DNA from 4 places in the Paenibacillus sp. FSL R5-0701 genome. Region 4 is predicted to be linked to each of the others. Evidence: riboswitches for the same ligand, from Rfam matches in the RefSeq annotation. Region 4 holds a riboswitch; each other region holds the start of a gene.

Region 1 (4,214 bases), 2.2 Mb from region 4:
TTTCATGTGTTTCCCCTCTCAGGCCCCTGTATAGTTTGGACATGCGGGTACCATGGTAGAAGGTATGCTTGACCCACCAAACTCATGACAATCGATAGTGAGCTTTGTCTTGAATTGTGTCTCAAGGACAGCGCCCAGGCAATTTCGCTTGAACTTATAGATAGATATATGATACTTTTACCTCATAGGATAGGCTTGGGAGGTCAAATCATGGAATTATTGAAACAACGAATTTTGCAAGAAGGTGTGGTTATCTCGGATCAAGTATTAAAGCTGGATGGTCTGTTGAACCACCAGATTGATCCTGCATTAACGATGGAGATGGGACGTGAGTTTGCTGCCCGTTTTCGTGAAAGTGGAGTAACTCGGGTAATCACGGTAGAATCCTCAGGGATACCGGTTGCTTTTGCAGCGGCCTATGAACTTGGGGTGCCCCTTGTATTCGCCCGTCGCAAAAAAACACTTCTGGCTGATCCTGATGCTTACTGTGAACGTGTACCGTCCTTTACCAAAGGAATTGTAACTGACATTATGGTATCTCGCGAGTTCATTCATGAGAATGACCGCATTTTGTTCATTGATGATATTATTGCCAATGGAGATGCCGCTCGTGGCGTCATCAAAATTATCGAGCGTTCTGGCGCGGAACTCGTCGGATTCGGCGTTGTGGTCGAGAAAAGTTTCCAGGCAGGGGCACGCACGATTCGTGAACAGGGTATTCCGGTGGAAGCCTTGGTACGCATTCGTTCCCTGAACGATGGAACAGTACAATTTGACGATAACGAAATGTGACATTTTAAAGGAATAGGGCCTATTTTTTGAACTATGCCTTTGCATGACCGCCGATTTCATTTATAATGGGGTTATGTTAGGGAGAGGAGGCAACACCATGGGGAACCAACCGGCAACAGAACAATTTTTTAATGATAAGCTGGCGGAATCGAAAGTTCATTTTGAACGTGCCCTGGATTGTAAACATACGGAATTCGATGACCTTTATCCCTATATGATTGAACATCCTCAATTTTTCTGGTACAAACGCTATGTTGCCTGGTCAGAATTACTGACGATTGTAGGCTTGTGCGAAGAGTTGTCCTTCTCTTGGAAAGAACAATTTACACCGCATCAAGTGGAGTACCTTGAAGAACGTGTGATGTCCGCCAAAGTGCTTGATTTTTGGTTCGAGAAGAACGACAGCAAAGAGCACGCGCAGCGGTAACTTTCAGTCGGGACATAATTTCGAATGACATGACAGTCCAATACAGTCACGTGAGACCTAAATGACTTTTCATTTAGGTCTCTTTTTGTAAATAAATTTGAAATATAGGAGCCATGAAGATGATTAGTGATACAGAATTGGACGCCCTGCGTCTGTCAGGTGAGAAAGTTAGAGTCGTACGGGACGAGCTGGAATCGAACGACGTGAAGGGGATTGTGGTTGCCTGGGATGGCGAGCAGGTACTTATCCGTCGTCAGAATCGACGTGTCGTTAAGCTGGACCGAGGTTACAGCTATCAGCTGTTCAGCGAGCCGCGCCAGAGTCCACTTAGTGAGTAACAGCTTATAATTATAGCAGTGGCCATGCGCGTTAAATGTTTGGAATTACCATGATTTCTTGGCATAATTGGCTCACTCGGGAGAGAAGATAGGTACAGTGAGGAAGATCTGTAACTATAGCCGAGAGGGTGTGCTACAAGCCATGACATTGATGAATGATAAAGTTCATGCCTACAAGGATCAGATTGGAGCATTAAGCGATGTGCTGCCAGGTGTGGTGAAGTCGTATCATGAGTTTACCGGAGAATGTTTCCAACCTGGCGTGATTGATGCGAAGACAAAACAGCTAATTGCCCTTGGGATTGGATTGTTTGCCAACAATGAGGTATGTACCTTCTACCATGTAGAAGAAGCCCGTGCCAAGGGTGCAACAGATCAGGAGATTATGGAGACCGTTGCGGTGGCCGGAGCTGTTGGAGGAGGACATGCCCTGTCTCAGGGTGCGATGCGAGTGCAGAAGGCGCTGCATTAGTAAGCAATGCAACATACATTTTTAAGTGCAAAAAAGGCATCCGGTTAATAACCGATGCCTTTTTGTATGTGAATCACATTTTACCTAGCATTTTATCATACATAAACTGTCCAGTTACCCGACGTGCTGTTACATAACGATCATTGAAGTATGGATTCGATAACTTCGTGATGCTTACACCTTTACTGCTGGAGGCATGAGCGAATTGTCCGCCGCCGATATATACACCTGTATGTGAAATGCCTTTGCCTGTTGTATTAAAGAACACCAGATCACCTGTCCGAACATTGCTCTTGGATACGGGAGTACCTGCTTTGGCTTGCTGCTGCGAAGTACGTGGTAATTCAATGCTGTATTTGTTGAAAAGATATCTCATAAAACCAGAACAGTCGAAGCCGGCTACAGTTGTGCCACCCCATTTGTAAGGAATACCTGTCATGTTGTTCACTACGGAGTTGATACTGCTTGCCTCTGTGCTTGTTGCCCCGGATGTAAATAATACAGCTGCTCCAAAAATGGAGATAATCAGTTTTTTCAAAATCAATGTTCTCCCTTCGATGCCTACGGAGTTAGCTAAGGGTTCGGTAGAAGGTTCCCTATATTTCCTATGTATAAGAATAATTCACCCAAATTGGTTCCCCCGTTTTCAAACATGAAACTCGGCAATGAATAATTAAGTTTTTGTAACTATTTGAAACTATATTGCATAAATGCGTAATTGTCAAACCCATTTAAAACCCTTCGTAATACCTCAATGTTAGCGGAATTAAGGTTTTTATATGAAAGAAGGGATCAAGTTTGGGTATCATTCATGACAAAAACGTCATTATTGGTTCGTTTAAGACGAATTTGGATAAATAAATAGGTTTGTCATGAGTTAAAAGAACTATTCCGTTATGTAGAATTAGAGAGATTATATTCATTAAGTTGCATATATTGACAAAAAGCGATTTTTTGCATATTATCTGAGTATCCAATCCACATATTGGATTAAAATTGATTTTATTATGCGATAAATACAAATAAAGGAGGTTTAGAGACGAGTATCATAGGTAAAGTAGAAGTGGAAGATTTATAAAAACGAACATAGGAGAGTGTTACATTTGAAAGCGAAGAAAATAATTACTTTTGTCCTGGCATGTACAATGGTGTTTTCGGCAGTTGGAATGGCAGTTCTCCCTGTAGGGATGGTATCTGCTGCGGATGCATCGGGTACGACAGCGAGTATTTCTGATATTTTGAAGAACCAGCTGCCGGATGGAGGTTGGAGAAAAGATTATAAACAGACAAGTGGAGAGTGGGCAAAGTCCACGATAGACAACAAGGCTACATACTCAGAAATTAGAAGATTGGCGAAGGAATTTAAAAAGACGAATGATCCGCGTTACTCCACAGCTGCAATCAAAGGAATTAACTTTTTGATCAACATGCAGTATTCAAACGGCGGATGGCCACAAGTTTACCAAAGCTCCGGATACCACAAGCACATCACTTACAATGATGATGCCATGATTAATGTAATGATCATGCTGGATGAAGTAGCGGCACGCAAAGGTGATTTCTCTTTTATCGACAGCATACTTGCTAACCGCAGTAAAAATTCAGTTGCCAAAGGTGTGGAGGCGATTTTGAATACACAGGTCGTTTCAGGTGGTAAGCTCACAGCATGGGGACAACAACATGATTCCAGCTCCCTTAAACCAGCGAGCGCAAGAATCTACGAAGTGCCATCGCTGACAGCTGGAGAGAGTGTAACGATTGTTAAATTTCTGAAAACCAGACCTGCTAACGCTAAAATTACTGCATCCATTAAAGGAGCGGAGGCTTGGTTTAACAAAGTGAAAATTACGGGTTACAAGTATGAAAGAGCTAATGGAGATAGTAAAATTATCGCTGATTCCAAAGCTGCACCAATTTGGGCACGCTTCTATGAGATAGGGACGGATAAACCAATCTTTATTGGTCGTGATGGGGTAGTAAAATACAAATTAAGTGATATTGATAAAGAAAGAAGAGGCGGTTATGCATGGTATGGTAACTGGCCTTCCAAGCTGTAATTTGATGTATGCTTCCGTTTTAATGAACCAAACTATTAGCAGCAGTTAAAGGTAAAGCCTGAAAACGACATGGACGTCTGGTTCGGGCTTTATTGTTATTATTTTCAGTGTTGACATGATAGATTCCA
Region 2 (4,214 bases), 1.4 Mb from region 4:
CGGTGTTCTCCATGGTTTTGTACCAAATGTTGAGATTCTGCAAAACCCGGCCATGCTCTATATTGCCATTGGTATTATCGGAGCAACCGTGATGCCGCATAATCTGTACCTGCATTCTTCCATTGTGCAGACCCGTCAGATCGAACAGACACCACAGGGCAAAAAAGAAGCCATTCGGTACTCGACCATGGATTCTACGATTGCGCTGACACTGGCCCTGTTCATCAATGCAGCCATCCTGATTGTATCTGCTGCTGTTTTCCACAGTGCTGGTATGACGCAGGTTGCTGAGATCGCTGATGCCTATCATCTGCTGACACCTCTATTAGGTACTACGGTTGCAAGTATCTTGTTCGGCGTGGCGCTGTTAGCATCAGGTCAGAACTCTACCCTTACAGGTACACTCGCTGGGCAGATCGTTATGGAAGGTTTCCTGAACATTCGCATTCCGGCATGGCTACGCAGACTGGTCACACGTCTGATCGCCATCATCCCGGCGGTAATTGTCACAGCGATTGCAGGAGAACATGGCACAGAAGAACTGCTCATTTTGAGCCAGGTCGTGCTGTCGCTTCAATTGCCCTTTGCTGTAATTCCCCTGGTGATGTTCACAAGTGATAAAAAAAGCATGGGTGCATTCGCCAACAAATTGTGGCTCAAAATCATCTCATGGGTCATTGCCGCGATTATCGTTGTGCTGAATGTATATCTGATCATTCAGACGATCCGGTTATTCTAATCTCGTTCTCATCGACAAAATACTAAAAAGGCTGATCAACTCCGGTATGCTATACCCAAGTTGATCAGCCTTTATTGTTGCAATACAGCAAGGTGTTTTCTTTTATAGTAAAACTCAAACTCCAGTAAACAATCATCTAATCCTGATTTGGTATCAGTAACGGCAGGAGTTGATCCAATGAATCAACAGTCCAATCCGCACGTTGGTCATCAGATAGTTCTGGCTGGAATCTTCCGTAACCCTGCATAATTCGAATCGTACGCATGCCCAGCTTCAGAGCAGGTATAATGTCGTTATCGATCCGATCGCCGATCATGACGGCTTCCTCCGGTTCACAACCGGCCTGTTTCAAGGCCACAGCGTATAACTCAGGGTCTGGCTTGGACACTCCTTCTTCAGCCGAACATGCCAGAACATCAACATACTTCCGCAAGCCGTAGCTCTCCAGTCTCTCTTCCGTTCCAGGACTCTGATTGGCAATAATGCCAATGCGATAATGCCGTGACAACTGCTGAAGGACGTAATCCGCTGATGGAAAAGGACGTTCAAGATCTTTTTGAAATTTCAGCTTGTCCTGAATCTGCTTCTGGTGTCCGTCGTCTTCAACGAATGTGCGAATCGCCACTCTCATCGGCCATTGCTCATATCTCTGGTAACAGTTCGCGAACAGTTCGCGTACCGCCTCAATCTTCACCGGATACCCCAATGCACAGACTTCGCGGACGAACTGTCCGATAATATCATCAACCGGCTCCCATTCATCCACCAGTGTATCTCCAACATCAAAAAACAACCATTTCAATCCACCTACATCCGGCACGCCAATTCCTCCTTGTAAGCCACAGGTGATTCCTGATCCTAATCGAGTTCAAAAAGTCTGGTTTTCAGTACCGAGAAGATGGAATGAAGCTAGAAATGGAGTAGCGGAGCGTAGGGAAAACTACGTGAGCAACGGACATTTCGGCTGAATTTCATATTCGATGCTGATGATGCCACAAGGCATCCTTCGTAATCAAAAGCGGACTTTTTGAACAACCTCTAAAACCATAAAAAAGAAGACTCACCATCCTGCATGAGTCTCCTCAAACTTCCGTTTATCGATACATTCAATTATAACAGGCACCTTACACCTGAGCAATCAGAAGCTATGGCATTAACCATTGAGGAGAAAGCCAACTTCCCCATTGAGCGAATATACAATCCGGTCTGCGCCCATGCCCCGATAGATGCCCTTAGGATGACTCTGCTCCGTAATAACGCACAGAGATTTCGAAGTCCATGAACGGCAGATCTGTAAATAACGACAGGTCAGATTCAGGCTGTTCTCGAAAATAAACACATTGCCTACGCTGCCCTGCGGCAAAAACCATTTTTGAGCTGCAGCCGTGTTCATGCGAATGACATGTTCTACTCCGATTCTACGGAGTCTGCGCTCTTCCCCTGCACTGTTGGTTAGAACGGCAAACGGCATTTTTTTGTACATCAGCAATTTGATAAATTTGCGTCCTGCTTCATTTGGAGCAGTCACTAAGATCATCTCAGTATCCATCATTCGTTCCTCCCTTGGCGTGAAAAGACAACAAAAAAGAAGCGTGGGGGACCAAGGCCTCCCGAACGCTTCTTAAAGTACCCATGGCGAAAACGCCATGAACCAGCGTACGGCTTGTTGCCTCTCCCTTTAACGCTTACGAGGTTAGCTGACGGATTCGGGCGCGAGAGTCGCCCTATTTCCGGCTGTCACCGGAAAATTCACCCCATGAATGCCACTGTCCTGGACAGCGCATTCCGTTGGTTCCCCCGTTTCCCACTCATCAATGAATGGAAACTCAGCGATTAAAACATCGTTCGTATATCTTAAGGATAAGATCGAGCGATATTATCGTTTGTTTCGTTTTTCAGGTACAATTTAGTTTAAATTGAAATTACGTTATGAATCATACACCCGCGCCATGTCGGTGTAAAGTCCGCCCAGATCACCGAATCGGCAGATTTTTGCCAATTCCCATCCGTAATAACGCTTACAACAAAGTTATACTCCATCTATCTCTTCAAGGCTATCTAATTCTCACTCTGGCGTAAATCACTTCCCAATTCATTCACGTATTCTGCACAACTTGCCTGTTTTGATTCTTTTAACACCACATTAGTTTTGCAATATTTAATTGTAACCAATATAATAGAAGATATAAGAGTAAATAAATGGAGGCGATTTAGATGACAGTCTACGATTACAAAGTGAATACACTTCGCGGTCAAGAAGTTGAAATGTCCGACTACCGTGACAAAGTGTTACTGATTGTGAATACGGCAAGCTCATGCGGCCTTACCCCTCAATTCAAAGGTCTGCAAGAACTGCAAGACAAGTTTCAAGATGCTCCATTTGAAGTGCTTGGTTTCCCAAGCAACCAGTTTGCACAGGAAAAAGGATCTTCCGACGATATTGCCGAGTTCTGTCAGATGAATTATGGCGTGAGTTTCCCCATGTTTGAGAAAATTGATGTGAACGGCTCAAGCGCTCACCCTCTTTTCCAACACCTTAGCACAGAAGCTCCTGGCCTGCTCGGCTCCAAAGCAATTAAATGGAATTTCACCAAATTCCTTGTGGATCAGAACGGACAGGTAATCAAACGTTATGCTCCCAAAACAACACCGGACAAGATTGAAGAAGATATCAAGAACTTGCTGCAAAAATAATACATTGGCCACCCGTAGCCGGAAGATAGAGCACCATTGCCCCGGTAATGGATGGCCTTTTTTTTCTCAACTCTGATGTCAAACTGTTCAAAAAGACAAAAAAAAGAAGCCTTCCATTAATGGAAAGCTTCTTTTTAATCGTTCATATGATGCGGTCGAGAGGACTCGAACCTCCACGGGCATACGCCCACTACCCCCTCAAGATAGCGTGTCTGCCATTCCACCACGACCGCATGTCGTAAATAATCGGCAACAGAATTGATTATACCGGGTCCAGAACCAAAAGTAAAGTATTTTTTAATACTACTTTTTCAGCTAGGCAATTTCATCAAAAATCGCATAATCTCGTCATCTTTACCCATGAACTGCATATCATTAGATTTGATCCCCTCTTTTCCGGCTTGAGCTGATCTTATTGATTCATTTATATATAGTCCTTCCTTATATATAGTCCACCCTGCACTTCACCATATAAATAACACAACAAGTTATATAAAATAACACAATATTAAATCCCAGATTTAATTCATTAATTTTCACGGATTCTATTGACAAAAAGCGGACATTTATGGGATGATAACTATCATATGATTCGGATTTTTAAACACAAAGCAAACAAAAAGGAATATAAATGTCACTTTAAGTGACATTTAACGAACACAGGAGGCGAATGATTGTGAACCGTGGGAATAAGCTGCTCGATTATGTCAAACTGCTTGATTCCTCTATTCAGGTTGGAGGGTTCACCCATTCCTTCGGCATGGATATCCATATCAGGGAG
Region 3 (4,214 bases), 3.2 Mb from region 4:
TAGCCCGGGCATACCAAAGAGAACGTCATTTTGGAAAAGGAGGCCGTTATTATGCGCGTACGCCTCATTATGCTGATGGTTATCGTTATTTTTCTCGGAGGATATCATGCTCCAGTTTCATCGCGGGATGTTTCAAGCCCGCCAAGTGAATCCGTATCAGGTTCGGATTCTGCGGAAGAAGAACAACTGACATTGGGACAGTTACGTCAAAAATATGCCGATACGTTCAAAACCAATGGTCCTTCAACAAAGAAGGTTGCACTGACTTTTGATGATGTACCTGATCCACGATTTACTCCACAAGTGCTGGATGTATTGAAGAAATACAATGTCAGAGCTACATTCTTCATCGTGGGTAGTCGTGCAGAGAAACATCCGGATCTGGTGAAACGCATCATTAAGGAAGGGCATATGGTTGGTAATCACAGCTACAATCATCCTGAATTCAGTAAGCTGTCGATGAATGCCTTTCGCAAACAAATTTTACATACCGGGGATATTATTCGACGTTTGGCGGGATATACGCCGAAGATGATTCGGCCGCCTTATGGAGACATTAATGAAGAACAGCTGAGATGGGCTGCCAAACAACACTATAGCATTGTGAACTGGAACGTAGACTCTCTGGACTGGAAAGGCCTTTCAAAGGAACAGGTGAAAGATAACATCCTGTCTGCCGTAAAACCAGGCTCCATCGTTCTGCAACATGCTGGAGGCGGTGTAGGATCAAACCTGAACGGCACGATTGAGGCTTTGCCTGAAATCATTGAGGAATTGCAAAAGCGCGGATATGAACTTGTCACCTTGGACGAAATGCTGGGATTGTCAAAGGCCAAAGATTAAGATGACGATGAAGAAATAAATGAGAATATTAAAAGGGTGCTGTTCAATCGCAAGTTTGCGACTGGCAGACACCCTGTTTGAATTCGTTAGATGTAATTAATTTTCTACTTCAGAATGTACAGCTCGATATCCTGAAATCCAAATGTGCTTACGGACTGTTTGCTACCCGGGATAAAGATATCAATCCGGTGACCCTTGATTGCACCGCCTACATCACGCGCTGTGGCTACAAAAGCTTGTTTTGGCAATCCTGGATGGCTGTGACCCGTTACCAGTACTTTGGTTCCGAGTGGAATTACACTTGGATCAACTGCAATCGTACCCAGTTCAAGGTCATTTCCGAAATAATCGACTGCACCCCAGCCTCCATTTTCAGACGGATCTGCAGAGTATGCCGTTGCTTTCACGTTCACAGCTTTGCTGTAATCGAATGTTTTACCCCAGGCTTGAACCACTTTGTTATCTGCGTTAACGTCCAAACTTGCTGTAGTAACCGTTTTGGCTTGGGTCTTGCTCTCCGTCGCCGCGGCAGCTACATTGTTTGCCTTACCGGGAATCGTAATTTTCAAACCACCATAAATATTGTAAGGTGAAATGTCGTTGTTTGCTTTAACCAACGTGTTCATTGCTACTCCATATTGTTTTGATAAGGTGTAGAAGGTATCCCCTTCTTTGGCCACATGAACTGAATCGGCGTGAGCCGGAACGGCTTGAATGAGCATTGCTGTTGTCATTAATGCTACTGCTGTTTTGGCTATACGTTTCTTGTTAATCATGGTCTTCCTCCCTCATTGTGCCTGCGAAGTTAGTTGTCGGATTCGGATGAGGAGCCCACCCTATAGGTTCTTCATTACATTTGAAACGTTATGTACCCCTAATTCACCCCAAGCAGTGTGCTGTAGATCTTCCCCCTGCACAAATCTGCATCGTTACATCCCCCGCACTCCCTGTCCGGAAGTTTCGGCAGAGTTCAATATATCACAATTTTGTAACCTGAACTTGTAGTAATTCTTACCAAATGGTTTTTTAGCATGTAAGCATATGTAAGAGTACTGGATACTTTAGAAATATTGGACGACCCGATTCCTTTACATTTGGTAACAGAATAGTTACTTTTCCGAATCCATACGTGATTATTAACCATAAAAAAATAGCGTCACCGACTCGAAGTCAGTAACGCTAATGATCACTTTCATTTAGAGTACTTTGGCAAGAAAATCACGTGTACGTGAATTTTTCGGTGCTCCAAACACCTCATCAGGTGTTCCCTCTTCTACAATAACCCCGCCATCCATGAACAGGATCCGGTCTCCTACTTCACGTGCAAAACCCATCTCATGCGTTACAATGACCATAGTCATCCCACCTTCTGCAAGACGTTTCATGACATCCAACACTTCACCGACCATCTCGGGGTCCAGTGCCGAAGTAGGCTCGTCAAACAGCATGACATGCGGCTGCATAGCCAATGCTCTTGCAATAGCGATCCGCTGCTTCTGTCCACCGGACAGCTGATTCGGGAATGTATCTTTTTTATCGTACAAGCCCACAGTGTTAAGCAGATCAGCAGCAATTTTCTCCGCTTCCTGCGTGGATTGTTTCTTCACTTTAATCGGAGCAATCGTGATGTTTTGCTGTACCGTTTTGTGTGGGAACAGGTTGAAATGCTGGAACACCATGCCCATTTTTTCCCGAGTTGCATTAATGTTGTGCTTGGGGTCCGTAATTGAAACACCTTCAAAATCGATTTCACCTGATGTAGGTTGTTCCAAGAGGTTCAGACAACGCAAGAATGTACTTTTACCTGAACCGGAAGGACCGATAACCACGACAACCTCGCCTTTGCCAATCGTCACATTAATGCCCTTAAGCACATCGTTATTTCCATAAGATTTGTGTAATTGTCTAACGTCTATCACTTGCACTCAACTTCCTTTCCAGTCGTCCCAGCAGCTTGGACAAAATAAACGTCATTACAAAGTAGATGGCTGCTGCAATCAAAAATGGACTCAAGCCTTGGTACGTAATGTTCTTGACTACACTTGCCTGATACATAATGTCCACCATACCGATAACAGAGATAATGGAGGATTCCTTGATAATCGTTATGAATTCATTACCAATTGCCGGCAATACGGCCTTGAAAGCCTGTGGCAATATGATGTAACGCATGGCTGCACCTCTGCCCATTCCGAGGGAGCGAGCTGCTTCCAACTGGCCACGATCCACCCCTTGGATACCTGCACGGAAAATCTCCGCTAGATACGCACCACTATTAATGGAAAGCGTGATGATACCTGCCTGAAGGGCAGTGAAGTTAATGCCAAAGCTCAGGGAAAAACCATAGTAAATAATCATTAATTGTACCAGCATCGGTGTGCCACGGATCACTTCAACGTAAGCAGTACCGATCCAGCGCAAGATTGCAGCGTCATGCAAACGGAACAAACAGATGATCAATCCAATAATTACCCCGAAGATAACCCCAAGTGCAGACAACAGAAGTGTGTATCCTACACCTGTAGCATAGAAACTTTTGTACTCCCAGAATACTTGGAAAATATTTTGTGATTTGTTCGCTTTATCCGCCATCAAGAGGCTGGCGTCCGTCACCATCTGATTGATTTTATCTTCACTTTTCAGTCGCTCCAGTGTTCCATTTACTGCAGCTAGCAGCTCGGTATTACCTTTACGAATCCCGATTGCCGCTTCTGCTTGCTCTTCGTCCGGAACAGCAGCAGCAAGTCCAATGATATCGTCCAGATAACCTGCAGCAACGGTATCTTCAACGATTGCCGCGTCAATGCGTTTTGTTTGCAGTTGAAGCACGATATCGGAGATTTTATCCAGCGCAGTAAGCTTCGCTCCTGGAATACTCTGTCCGATCGTTTCCTGAATGGAGCCTTTCTGAACGCCAATCTTCGCATTTTCAAGTTCTGCCATGGTTGGATATTTGTCTTTATCCACATTGCGAACCATAATCACTTGTTTTGATTTATAATAGGTGTCGGAAAAATCGATACTTTTCTTCCGCTCATCCGTCGGCGTCATACCTGAAATCACCAGATCAACACGCCCGCTCTGCAATGAAGGCAGAAGACCGTCGAAGCCCATATCCTCAATCACAAGCTCAGCGCCAAGATCTTTGGCAATCTCTTTGGCGATCTCAATATCGAAGCCGACGATTTCATCTTTACCATTAATCACTTTATGGAATTCGTATGGTGCAAAATCGGCACTTGTACCGAGCACCAGCTTTTTACTGCCTGAATTATCTGTAGTTCCACTTGCAAGTGCCACAGGAACGGCAGTTGTCAGTAGAACAACAAAGGTCAACAGCATCATGGTGTAACGACTTATTAATTTCAACC
Region 4 (4,214 bases):
TGCACAGTCTGACGGAAAGTGGTGCAGATGCCTCGCAGGTTCGCGTATTGGAAGACACGGTTACAGGGACGGCGTCCATTTGGCTCTCTAGGGGAGACAACCGGATTATTGTTATTCCTGGTGCGAATGGGCAAGTGGTGCCTGAGATGCTGGAAGAGGCGGATACGGTAAAAAGCCTGACTGCAGCCGCAGCGGTGCTGCTACAGCTGGAGATCCCGCTGCCAGCGGTTACCCGCGCCGCCCAACTGGCGGCTGAAGGCAGCGCACTGGTGGTGCTCAACCCGGCTCCCGCGGTGCCGGGTCTGCCCCAGGAGCTCCTGCGGTGCGTCGACGTTGTCACGCCGAACCGCAGTGAGCTTGCCGTGCTTACCGGCCGGGATCATCTCCGGCCGGAAGACCTGGATGCGGCAGTCGCAGAGCTCGCCGCATCCCTCGGGGCCGCTGTCGTCACGACGCTCGGCCCCGAGGGGGCTGTATACGCGGCGGCGCCTGGTGGCCGCGTACAAGCAGGGCGTGCCGGCGCGTGCCGTGCGCCCGGCTACGCCGTAAGCGCCGTCGATACGACCGGCGCGGGCGATTGCTTCAACGGCGCGCTGGCGGTAGCCCTCGCGCGCGGTGAGACTTTGGACGCGGCCGTAGGCTTCGCCATGGGTGCGGCCGCGTTATCCGTGACGAAGCTCGGCGCCCAGTCCGGGATGCCGTCCGCAAGTGAAGTTGAGGCCTTTCTGGCTGAGCACGCGGCAGATGCCTAATAATTGGTATAACAAAGAGGCTCTTATTCTCCCAAAAGGGGATTAAGGGCCTCTTCATTATGTAGTTCGTGCAGAGATTATTTCTTCTCTGACAGCCACATGGCGATATTTGCAATCTCTTCATCCTGCAGTTTGCCCTTGAAGGAAGGCATACCACCTTTACCTTTGACAATCGTAGAATAGATCTTCTCCAGATCATCCTGACTGCCGATGTTTGCCAGAGCAGGTCCTACGCCACCTTGAAGCTGATCCCCGTGACAGGAGATACAATTGGCTTTGACCAGTGCCTCAGCCTGTCCGGCATCCAATGTTACTTCCGGCATGGTTGGTTTGGCTTCTTCAGCCACTTCTTCTTTCCCTGGAAGCGTAAACATTAAAACAATAGCTAAAGCGCATGCTGCAAAAAATACTCCGCTCATGATCCATTTGTGCATCCCTTATGTCCCCTCCAGAATGAAAGATCATCTAACCTGAAACTATCCATATCATTATAACGGAACCTGTACTGACATCATAGCATTTTGTGGGAATTTTTTGAACTAATCACATAACAAGGGGCAAATTTGGTTGTTTTGCAATGGATTCTAACCGCGAGGCCCTTCATAAACCATACAGTGAAAGGGCTTCAAGCCGCTTGGGGTCTGTCGTTCGTATGTATCCTGGGTGACAAATCCACTCTTCAGATAGACTTGAATGGCACGAGCATTCCAAGTGAGTACTTCCAGATCAATCTCATTCGTGGGATTTCGGCGAATGGCTTCCTGTACAATGGCAGTGACAAAAGCTGTCCCTTGACCCTGACCACACAGCTCTGGATGCATGCCAAGGCCAATCCGGGTTACCCCTTGAAGTGGGAAGTATTGAGCGAACCCGAATATACGATCGTTCTGATCCAGGACGATTGCATATTGCTCCTGCCGCAGCTGTGCATCTCCGAATTCGACTTCCAGAGCTTTCATCTGCTCCCAGGGGAGCCAGCTGTAGATATTGTAAGGCGGATCATACTGCCAACTGCAGATAAGCTCCGCATGTTCTTCTCGCATGGGTACAACGTGAAACGTCACAGGGGTTTCCTTCATACACCTGCATGCTCCTTTCCTTGAAACAGAACTCTTTGTCCACTCTACAAAAGTGATGTTCATTTAGCAAGTCTTCCTTCCCTAGAAAAAAATGAAACAAAAGTTCCGGTAATTTCGTTTATATTATAACGGGATGGGTAAAAACATCATAAGGGCACGGACGAACGAACGCAAAATGAACCTGTTGATGTCGCAGGATATGCCCCGAGTATAACTTGCAACATGAATAAGGATTGAAGCACAAAAAAACCGCCGGATACATTCCTGCGGAGAATGTACCGGGCGGTTCTGTTATGCTTCTTGCTTCGTTCCAGTATGGTTAATGGTTACAGCATCATGTTGCTCAGCTTGTCCCTAGTCAAGGGCCAGTGATTCATATGCGTCCGTGCTCATAATCCGTTTCGCGCCAACATAACGATTGGCCCAATAGTTTTCACTCAATGCACTGATCGTAACGCCTTTGGAAGAAGAGGAGTGTGCAAACTTTCCATCCCCTACAAAGATTCCTACATGAGATACGCCTTTACCTGTTGTATTAAAGAACACCAGGTCCCCAGCTCTCATTTCCATGCGGGATACGGAATCGCCCATGTCGAATTGGGAACTGGATTGGCGTGCCAAATCAATACCCAACTTGTCGAATACATACCGTGTAAATCCGGAGCAGTCAAAGCCGTTAAGCGTTGTTCCCCCACTTTTGTATGTAGTTCCCATTGCTGAATCAATTACTGTGTCCATCTTTGAATCTGCGAATGCGCTACCTGCACCAAGTGATAATGCGAATGTGATGCTAAGTACAGCTGCGGTTAATTTCTTCTTGAACAAGAGATATTCCCCTTCCAACGCCTGCGAGGTTAGCTTAAGGATTCGGTTGAAGGTCCCCTATGACCCCTCTGTAGCAAGATCAATTCACCCATAACTGGTTCCCCCGCTTCCCAGGTGCCAGGAATTTGGCTATGCTAGTTATGCACCTGCGAAATCAAGAAATGACGATTTAATTTTAAGTAGTTACAAATATGAATGTAAAGATTACAAAGTTGTTACTAAAAACTCACTGCGATTATTGTAACAGAGGAGTACGGCTTTGGCAACGTTTAGCAACAAATTTAGCAAAAAAAACCTCGACCTTTGACGGGGAAAGGTTGAGGTTTGCCTATTTATAAGTGCATTTTAGGCCATGAGTTTAACATGTGATGGTAACAATTTTTAAACTATCTGCTCTCACCTTTGGATATTTTGGACTGCCATAATCGAAAATGGCTGCATATTTTCCACAGACTCAATAGACATCTGGCAAGTGGATACGTCTGTTGTAGTATAAGTCCGGTAAGTCCCGTTAATAACCATGAGGCTGAAGTGAAGGCCCCAAAGACGAGCAGGTGTACTCCGCCCAGCAGGAGTGCAATGCCGATTACAGCGATGAGATGACGCATTGCAATCCAGAGTGCTTTGAGGGTACCGTGAGCCCCGCCTTCTCCTTCTGGTGCCGACACACCGAACTGCATGTAGAGTATGGCATGGTGGATGATCCAACCATATACAATCCAGGCAGCAACATAAGGTATACCAGGCAACAGTAATTGAAGGGAATGAAATCCGTCCATGAGAATGGAGTAGAGCTTCGGTATGAGCCAGTAGGCGGGCAGAAGTATCAATAATGTACGTATAGTGTGGAGAAGCAGCATCGGTTTCCACAGATTTTTGATTCCGCGGACAAAGGGGATGCGCTCTTCTGTAGAATTAAAGTGCTGAAGTGAGTAGAGCAGTCCTGCCTGAATGAGGGGGCTGATCAACATGCGAACTAGCAGCATGCCCCCTAGAATCCATAGATAACGATGAACCTCCGGATGGGTAGACAGGTTAAGTTGACTTTCCATTTTGAACAAAAGTGTACTCAGCTCACCGGCATCAGCATCTGGATAGCGAAGGAGTAGTGGGATGACCGCCGACTGTACCATTCGATAGAAGAAATATCCCCAAATGAGTTGATAGAGAAATAAGAGTGCGGCAATGAACATATGCTGACGGACGAGAAACCAGCCTTCACGTATTTTCGCTTTCACCGTTTCCACCTCACCATGACAGACCTCCGAATATGGCTTCTATTAGTTTGGTTACACTCATGCTCCAGCGGGACTTTGCCTGCTCATCCAGTCCGGATTTCAGGAAATTGTTCATATGGCGGTTCTCCAGCACGATCGAGTACAGGGGATCGGTCATGGCCCAGGATACGGGGGATGTGTGAGTTAATTTATACGTGATGCGATCTTCTTGTCCATTCCATTGCTTGGTGAGGATATGCCCGTCTTCAAAAGCAATGCGAACAGGAACGGCGCTGTAATCACTGCCCTTTTTTGCGATCGTCACGGATGACTCGTACAAT

What was found. Region 4 has a riboswitch for cyclic di-AMP ahead of MKZ13_RS00530 (C40 family peptidase). Riboswitches for the same ligand answer to the same signal wherever they lie in the genome.
Region 1: linked by a shared signal. The riboswitch ahead of MKZ13_RS10625 (C40 family peptidase) and the one ahead of MKZ13_RS00530 (C40 family peptidase) in region 4 are both predicted to bind cyclic di-AMP.
Region 2: linked by a shared signal. The riboswitch ahead of MKZ13_RS06960 (hypothetical protein) and the one ahead of MKZ13_RS00530 (C40 family peptidase) in region 4 are both predicted to bind cyclic di-AMP.
Region 3: linked by a shared signal. The riboswitch ahead of MKZ13_RS17930 (3D domain-containing protein) and the one ahead of MKZ13_RS00530 (C40 family peptidase) in region 4 are both predicted to bind cyclic di-AMP.

The regions. Positions count from the first base shown of each region.
Region 1 covers NZ_CP150230.1:2,263,547-2,267,760, forward strand. The annotation lists gene MKZ13_RS10600 (hypothetical protein) at 1-6, opposite strand, end outside; gene MKZ13_RS10605 (xanthine phosphoribosyltransferase) at 211-792, shown strand; gene MKZ13_RS10610 (hypothetical protein) at 890-1,219, shown strand; gene MKZ13_RS10615 (hypothetical protein) at 1,339-1,557, shown strand; gene MKZ13_RS10620 (carboxymuconolactone decarboxylase family protein) at 1,700-2,029, shown strand; gene MKZ13_RS10625 (C40 family peptidase) at 2,103-2,567, opposite strand; cyclic di-AMP (ydaO/yuaA leader) riboswitch at 2,573-2,704, opposite strand; gene pelA (pectate lyase) at 3,124-4,086, shown strand.
Region 2 covers NZ_CP150230.1:1,543,519-1,547,732, reverse strand. The annotation lists gene MKZ13_RS06970 (Nramp family divalent metal transporter) at 1-739, shown strand, start outside; gene MKZ13_RS06965 (HAD family hydrolase) at 876-1,559, opposite strand; gene MKZ13_RS06960 (hypothetical protein) at 1,893-2,291, opposite strand; cyclic di-AMP (ydaO/yuaA leader) riboswitch at 2,407-2,581, opposite strand; gene MKZ13_RS06955 (glutathione peroxidase) at 2,954-3,433, shown strand; tRNA gene MKZ13_RS06950 (tRNA-Leu) at 3,584-3,666, opposite strand; gene MKZ13_RS06945 (urease accessory UreF family protein) at 4,110-4,214, shown strand, end outside.
Region 3 covers NZ_CP150230.1:4,076,527-4,080,740, forward strand. The annotation lists gene MKZ13_RS17925 (polysaccharide deacetylase family protein) at 52-843, shown strand; gene MKZ13_RS17930 (3D domain-containing protein) at 948-1,619, opposite strand; cyclic di-AMP (ydaO/yuaA leader) riboswitch at 1,622-1,819, opposite strand; gene MKZ13_RS17935 (amino acid ABC transporter ATP-binding protein) at 2,040-2,762, opposite strand; gene MKZ13_RS17940 (ABC transporter substrate-binding protein/permease) at 2,749-4,212, opposite strand.
Region 4 covers NZ_CP150230.1:107,388-111,601, forward strand. The annotation lists gene rbsK (ribokinase) at 1-752, shown strand, start outside; gene MKZ13_RS00520 (cytochrome c) at 830-1,186, opposite strand; gene MKZ13_RS00525 (GNAT family N-acetyltransferase) at 1,337-1,831, opposite strand; gene MKZ13_RS00530 (C40 family peptidase) at 2,186-2,620, opposite strand; cyclic di-AMP (ydaO/yuaA leader) riboswitch at 2,660-2,797, opposite strand; gene MKZ13_RS00535 (hypothetical protein) at 3,043-3,894, opposite strand; gene MKZ13_RS00540 (M1 family metallopeptidase) at 3,905-4,214, opposite strand, start outside.